Regions from separate parts of the Paenibacillus hebaui genome, predicted to be linked through region 1. Evidence: a T-box and tRNA genes for the amino acid it is inferred to sense, from the RefSeq annotation. Region 1 holds a T-box; the other holds one or more tRNA genes.

Region 1 (3,385 bases):
TATCATCATCATTGGCTCTCCGGTATGAGATCCAAGTTGGGTTTGTTTAATGAAGAGGCTGAGGACGAAACGCTAATCAGAGACCTTCTTGAACTCATGGAGAAGCATAATGCAGATTACACCAATACTTTCCTGGCATTGACCTTTGATACGTTGGAGAGGAATTCTTGGTTTGGCACTTCAGAGTTTGCTGAATGGAACGATCGGTGGCAGGCAAGGTTGGGCAGACAGCAGGAAGCGAAGGATGTTTCGCAGCAATTGATGAAAGACAGCAATCCGGCGGTAATTCCTCGGAATCATCGGGTAGAAGAAGCACTTGAACGAGCGGAGAATCATGGAGACCTTAGTGTGATGGAAAAGCTTCTTGCTGTTCTGGCAAGCCCGTACGCGCATTCCCATGATCAAGCTGAATATGCTAAACTGCCTGCACAATGCGATACGTCTTATCAGACTTTTTGTGGGACTTGATTGAAAATGTGTGTAATGAAGAGGCTGCCATTGGCAGCTTTTTCATTATGAGGTCAACGTCAGCTTTCACCGTTCTTACTGAATTCGGAGAAAGATCGTGCAACCAAATGAAATAGAAGTGTGTAACTTTTTGAAGTGGGTGATTTCATGTCCAACATCCGAAGTAAACGAGAACTGGCAGCCATTCTTATAAAGTTGCTTGTGCAGACATCATTCCGTAGGGAACAGATGGAGAACTATGTTAATCGTTTGTTTGAGACCTTTAAATGGGAAGGTGTTCCATATGTCAGGCAAACGTCAGGAGCTTGAACGGCAGACACTAAAACCAAGAAAAGAGAGGTGATTGACGTGAGTGAACAGGATATCAATGATATCTGGTATGAGTATGCGGTATCATTTGTCGAGAAAAAGAATGAATCTGCACAGGGATGGGCTGCGTTAACTCCAAATGAGCAGGAAATTGCTGCTATATGGCTGTTAGAGGTGGATGTCTTTAACGGTGGCTTTATACAGTTTTTCTGCAACTGGGGCGAAGAGGCATATCTCCATGCCTTGCGGGCATTACATACCATTGGTGCGACTCAAGTGTTGGAGATTATAAAGTCAGCATACGGCTGCATTGAGCATTTGGAAGAGGATGAAAGGCTTACAGAGCTGTGGGATATTCCTCAATATCTAACAGCAGAACAGGAGCAACAGCTGGATACACTGGATCAGCAATTCTGGGCCAATGAGGATCAGATCGCGCAGAAGGCCTTTGATTATTATCACGGGAAGTTAAAAATGATGACTCTATAAGTTGGGTGCAGGCTCGCATCTATCGTTCGGTCTAGAGATTGTACACTTGCCCTTGCAATGATTTTAACGTTCGGCTATACTGGCTATAAATTGAATACATGAATTACGTTGATAGAGCGCAGTAGCGGCTTTGTCCCTGTTACAGAAAGTCAGGGGGTGATGGAACCTGATACATACAAGGGCTGCGAATTACACTCTGGAGTACTTGGGTAATGCCAAGCGGAATGGCGATCGATATTTTGCCGAAAGCGGTATGGACAGCGTGTAAGCTGTTGTCTGTGCAAGTTGGGTGGTACCACGGTTATGATAATCGTCCCTATGTCTATTGAAGACAAGGCGGCGATTTTTTTGTGTCCAAAAAAGTCTCACCAGGCTTAGCTCTTTATGAATTAACGTAAATCATGGACTAATACCAATGGATAGAGAAGGGGTTGTTTGTTTTGAATATTATTGATGAACTGGAATGGCGCGATGCTATTAACCAACAGACGGATGCGGAGGGTCTTCGTGAGTTGACTGAGACGACGTCGGTTTCCTTGTACTGTGGAGTTGACCCTACAGGTGACAGCATGCATATTGGGCATTTAATTCCGTTTATGATGCTGAAACGTTTCCAACTCGCCGGCCACCGTCCTGTCATTCTGATTGGGGGAGCTACAGGCACCATTGGTGATCCAAGTGGTCGTCAATCGGAGCGTTCCCTGCAAACGATGGAAGAAGTACAGGCTAATGTGGATGCTCTGACTGCACAAATGAAAAAGCTCTTTGTCACCGATGGAGACAATCAGGTACGTATGGTAAACAATTACGACTGGACACATAAAATCAATGTGATTGAATTTTTGCGCGACTACGGGAAGAACTTTAACCTCAACACGATGCTGGCCAAAGACGTGGTTGCGAGCAGACTGGAAGACGGAATCTCGTTTACCGAGTTCTCCTACCAGATTCTCCAATCGCTCGATTACCTGCACCTGTTCCAACATGAGGATGTTCAGCTGCAAATCGGCGGTTCTGATCAATGGGGCAACATCACAAGTGGTCTTGATCTGATTCGGAAAAAAGAAGGATCAGAAGCAAAAGCTTATGGTCTGACGATTCCACTCATGCTCAAAGCAGACGGTACTAAATTTGGTAAATCGGCGGGCGGTGCCATCTGGCTTGATCCAAACAAGACAACTCCATTTGAATTCTACCAGTTCTGGGCGAATACCGATGACCGTGATGTGATCAAATACCTGAAATACTTCACGTTCCTGAGCAAAGAAGAAATTGAGGCTTTAGCGGAAAAAGTAGAAACCGAGCCGCATAAGCGTGAAGCACAAAAGGCGCTCGCTGAAGAAATGACGAAATTCGTTCACGGCGACGACATGCTGGAGCAGGCGAAACGTATTACCGCAGCACTGTTCAGCGGAGATATTCGTTCTCTTACAGCAGGCGAAATCGAGCAGGGCTTCAAGGAAATGCCAACGTTCGAAACCGACGGTGAAGCGAAAAATATTGTAGACTGGCTCGTGGATCTTGGCCTGGAGCCATCCAAACGTCAGGCACGTGAGGATGTCACCAAAGGAGCGATCTCCATGAACGGTGAGAAAATTACGGAGCTGGAATTCACGGTCTCCGCAGAGCACGCCATCGGTGGTAAATTCATCATTATCCGTAAAGGCAAGAAGAACTACAGTTTGGTGAAGTTGAAGTAGTATTCTTAGCAATCGTATGAATCCTGGAAAGGTCATAACGGATGTTTTACCTTCCCAAGGAACACAAAAAGACCGTCTCCATTCATGTCAATGACATGATGGAGACGGTCTTTTACTATTCCATCCGCAGATGGCGTATATTATTGATTTACAATCGCTGTGATCTCTTCATCCAGATCAAGCCTTACATTCTCACGGTATGCCCGGATGTTGTATTCACTATGCAGGTAGCGCAGGATCGCTTCGATCATGTTGGATTCAACCAAAAATTGACTACGGCCCTGAATCCAGACTTCAGCGGAATACCCTGTGTCTTCTTCCCAGCTCAGTTCTACGTTAACATCGGTTGGACGCACACCTTTGCGTTCAGCCATATGAATACAGATCGCGTTTATAATCTCATCCATGCTCAGAACCAT
Region 2 (3,385 bases), 1.8 Mb from region 1:
ACAAGTCGAGCAGGGACGAAAGTCGGGCTTAGTGATCCGGTGGTACCGCATGGAAGGGCCATCGCTCAACGGATAAAAGCTACCCTGGGGATAACAGGCTTATCTCCCCCAAGAGTCCACATCGACGGGGAGGTTTGGCACCTCGATGTCGGCTCATCGCATCCTGGGGCTGAAGTAGGTCCCAAGGGTTGGGCTGTTCGCCCATTAAAGCGGTACGCGAGCTGGGTTCAGAACGTCGTGAGACAGTTCGGTCCCTATCTGTCGTGGGCGTAGGAAATTTGAGAGGAGCTGTCCTTAGTACGAGAGGACCGGGATGGACGTACCGCTGGTGTACCAGTTGTTCCGCCAGGAGCACCGCTGGGTAGCTATGTACGGAAGGGATAAGCGCTGAAAGCATCTAAGCGTGAAGCCCCCCTCAAGATGAGATTTCCCAGTATGTAAGACCCCTTGAAGACGACGAGGTAGATAGGCTGGGGGTGGAAGTGCAGCAATGCATGGAGCTGACCAGTACTAATCGGTCGAGGGCTTATCCAATATGCAGGTTGTAAATCGCAAATTTCGTTTCGAATCTAGTTTTCAGAGAATGATCTCTGAAGCATATTCCCTGATAGCTCAGTTGGTAGAGCACTCGACTGTTAATCGAGTTGTCACAGGTTCGAGCCCTGTTCGGGGAGCCATATGGAGAGGTGTCCGAGCTGGCCGAAGGAGCACGATTGGAAATCGTGTAGGCGTCACAAGCGTCTCGAGGGTTCGAATCCCTCTCTCTCCGCCATAGTAAGGCCCGTTGGTCAAGGGGTTAAGACACCTCCCTTTCACGGAGGTAACAGGGGTTCGAATCCCCTACGGGTCATATTTTAACTTCAAAAAAAGAAGTTGATTTTCACAAGAGATTTATGTTAAACTCATAAATGTGTTGTTCGGAGGCTTAGCTCAGCTGGGAGAGCATCTGCCTTACAAGCAGAGGGTCGGGGGTTCGATCCCCTCAGCCTCCACCATATCTATTTTTGAATAACGACGCGGGGTGGAGCAGCCCGGTAGCTCGTCGGGCTCATAACCCGAAGGCCGCAGGTTCAAATCCTGCCCCCGCAATTAATCTTTCTTAATTGAAAGTAATCTGGAACCGTGGTGTAGTTGGCCTAACATGCCTGCCTGTCACGCAGGAGATCGCGGGTTCGAATCCCGTCGGTTCCGCCATTTTTATTCTTCATGAGGAAGCTGTTCACTAAATCTGCTATTAGGCATCGACGCCCTAGATAAAGTGTAACGTTTCAGGTTTAAACTTTATTATGGCTCGGTAGCTCAGTCGGTAGAGCAGAGGACTGAAAATCCTCGTGTCGGCGGTTCGATTCCGTCCCGAGCCACCATTTATCACAACTTAATACGCCGGTGTAGCTCAACTGGTAGAGCAACTGACTTGTAATCAGTAGGTTGGGGGTTCAAGTCCTCTCGCCGGCACCATTTAATCCTGGAGGATTAGCGAAGTGGCCAAACGCATCAGACTGTAAATCTGCTCCCGTACGGGTTCGGTGGTTCGAATCCATCATCCTCCACCAGTTTTATAGGGGCATAGTTTAAAGGTAGAACAACGGTCTCCAAAACCGTTGGTGTGGGTTCAATTCCTGCTGCCCCTGCCAATTAAATTTTTAAAGATATATTTTATTGTGGCGGTCGTGGCGAAGTGGTTAACGCACCGGTTTGTGGATCCGGCATTCGGGGGTTCAATTCCCCTCGATCGCCCTTTTGTTTTTTTGGGGATTAGCCAAGCGGTAAGGCAACGGACTTTGACTCCGTCATGCATAGGTTCAAATCCTATATCCCCAGCCATTTTGCGGACGTGGCTCAGCGGTAGAGCATCGCCTTGCCAAGGCGAGGGTCGCGGGTTCGATTCCCGTCGTCCGCTCCAAAATGTGGCGCCATAGCCAAGTGGTAAGGCACAGCTCTGCAAAAGCTTTATCCCCAGTTCGAATCTGGGTGGCGCCTCCAGTATATTTTTACAAACTATGCAACAAATCAAATGTGCCGGCGTGGCGGAATGGCAGACGCGCTCGACTCAAAATCGAGTGGGAAACCGTGGAGGTTCGAGTCCTCTCGCCGGTATACTTAATAGACCTATGAATTGCTTCGGCGATTTATAGGTCTATTTTTATGATATATTGTTTCTGTTTGAATTACAGCGTTGCATTCTTTTATGTATTGAGGTATATTTGATTAAATACATTGTAGATAAGTAAAGTCTTTTATTTTTTGTGTTAATAATAGATATTGAGGATCTATTAAGTTTGGATTTGTATTTATTTAAGTTATTTATTATGTAGTTCTATAGTTTATCAAAGGAAATGGAGTGAAGCAGCATGTCTAAGGAAATACACGTATCAAAGTACTCTGAGATTTTATTCGATCCATCTGTATGGGAAGAGGAGTGGAAGAATCAGTCGACAAGTTCAATATACAAACAGCAGAGTTTCTCACCTGATAAAGAAGAAGTATATGAACGATGGGCCAGGGAATATCATCAACAGTCGTTTACTGAACAAGGAAAACAAAGAACCGAACGCATCATAGGCTGGATTGAGAATCAGGGAGTGGATCTTAACGGTTTATCTATATTGGACATTGGAGCAGCCTCAGGCATCTTTACGATCCCTTTTGCGAACAGAGGAGCGTCCATTACAGCTGTAGAACCCTACAAGCTATTCAATTCATTAATGAAAGAGAAGATTCCTCTGTCCTTGCAATCCAGTATTGATGTCATATCAGAACGATTCGAAGACATATCGATTCAGGAGAAGGGCTGGGAAAAGAAATATGACTTCGCCTTTGCATCGATGTGCCCGGCAATGTCCAACTGGGAAACGATCGAACAGGCGATCAGCACTGCCCAAAAGTATGTTTACATCAGCACGATGGCTGGGCCCAAAGAACATACACTATTCGATGAGCTTAAAGAGGTATTAGGTGTTTATCCATCAGGCATCACTGGGGATATGGGGTTTATACAACAGTTGCTGTACTTGAAAGGTTATTCTTACACCACCTTGATCACTAAAGAAACAAGTTGTATTGAGATGTCTACTGAGGAGGTCGTCGATAAGCTTCAGGAATGGTTTCGCTCGCACGAACTGCCAACGGATGAAGGTTCACTTGCCTTGGCTGAAAAATATATTCGAGACACTTACAAAGATGGTGTGGTTAAGTTCTCGAGAGGTGGGAAGTTCGGCAAAATTCTGATTCAACTGGAACAACCGAACATGAAAGTGCTACGCAGCTAAGCGTAGTAATTGATATCAGTAACCATTCTTCCAGATATGATCGAAAGGGGATGTCCCATATGCCATGAACATGAATGGCATATGGGACATCTTTATTTAGCGTTGTTACTGTCTAA

The links. A T-box is a leader RNA that pairs with one kind of tRNA and senses whether it is charged. The one in region 1 lies ahead of tyrS (tyrosine--tRNA ligase), so its partner is inferred to be a tRNA-Tyr.
Region 2: it has a tRNA-Tyr gene. The T-box ahead of tyrS (tyrosine--tRNA ligase) is inferred to sense a tRNA for this amino acid. The anticodon was not compared.

What each region holds. Positions count from the first base shown of each region.
Region 1 is NZ_CP196836.1:4,167,761-4,171,145, reverse strand. It holds gene ACR32F_RS18440 (protein adenylyltransferase SelO) at 1-468, shown strand, start outside; gene ACR32F_RS18435 (hypothetical protein) at 616-777, shown strand; gene ACR32F_RS18430 (DMP19 family protein) at 817-1,266, shown strand; T-box leader at 1,366-1,587, shown strand; gene tyrS (tyrosine--tRNA ligase) at 1,707-2,966, shown strand; gene ACR32F_RS18420 (YxcD family protein) at 3,107-3,385, opposite strand.
Region 2 is NZ_CP196836.1:5,983,204-5,986,588, reverse strand. It holds rRNA gene ACR32F_RS27230 (23S ribosomal RNA) at 1-534, shown strand, start outside; tRNA gene ACR32F_RS27225 (tRNA-Asn) at 602-677, shown strand; tRNA gene ACR32F_RS27220 (tRNA-Ser) at 681-772, shown strand; tRNA gene ACR32F_RS27215 (tRNA-Glu) at 779-850, shown strand; tRNA gene ACR32F_RS27210 (tRNA-Val) at 920-995, shown strand; tRNA gene ACR32F_RS27205 (tRNA-Met) at 1,016-1,089, shown strand; tRNA gene ACR32F_RS27200 (tRNA-Asp) at 1,117-1,194, shown strand; tRNA gene ACR32F_RS27195 (tRNA-Phe) at 1,289-1,364, shown strand; tRNA gene ACR32F_RS27190 (tRNA-Thr) at 1,383-1,458, shown strand; tRNA gene ACR32F_RS27185 (tRNA-Tyr) at 1,468-1,553, shown strand; tRNA gene ACR32F_RS27180 (tRNA-Trp) at 1,561-1,634, shown strand; tRNA gene ACR32F_RS27175 (tRNA-His) at 1,665-1,737, shown strand; tRNA gene ACR32F_RS27170 (tRNA-Gln) at 1,750-1,824, shown strand; tRNA gene ACR32F_RS27165 (tRNA-Gly) at 1,829-1,903, shown strand; tRNA gene ACR32F_RS27160 (tRNA-Cys) at 1,910-1,983, shown strand; tRNA gene ACR32F_RS27155 (tRNA-Leu) at 2,019-2,097, shown strand; gene ACR32F_RS27150 (class I SAM-dependent methyltransferase) at 2,352-3,269, shown strand.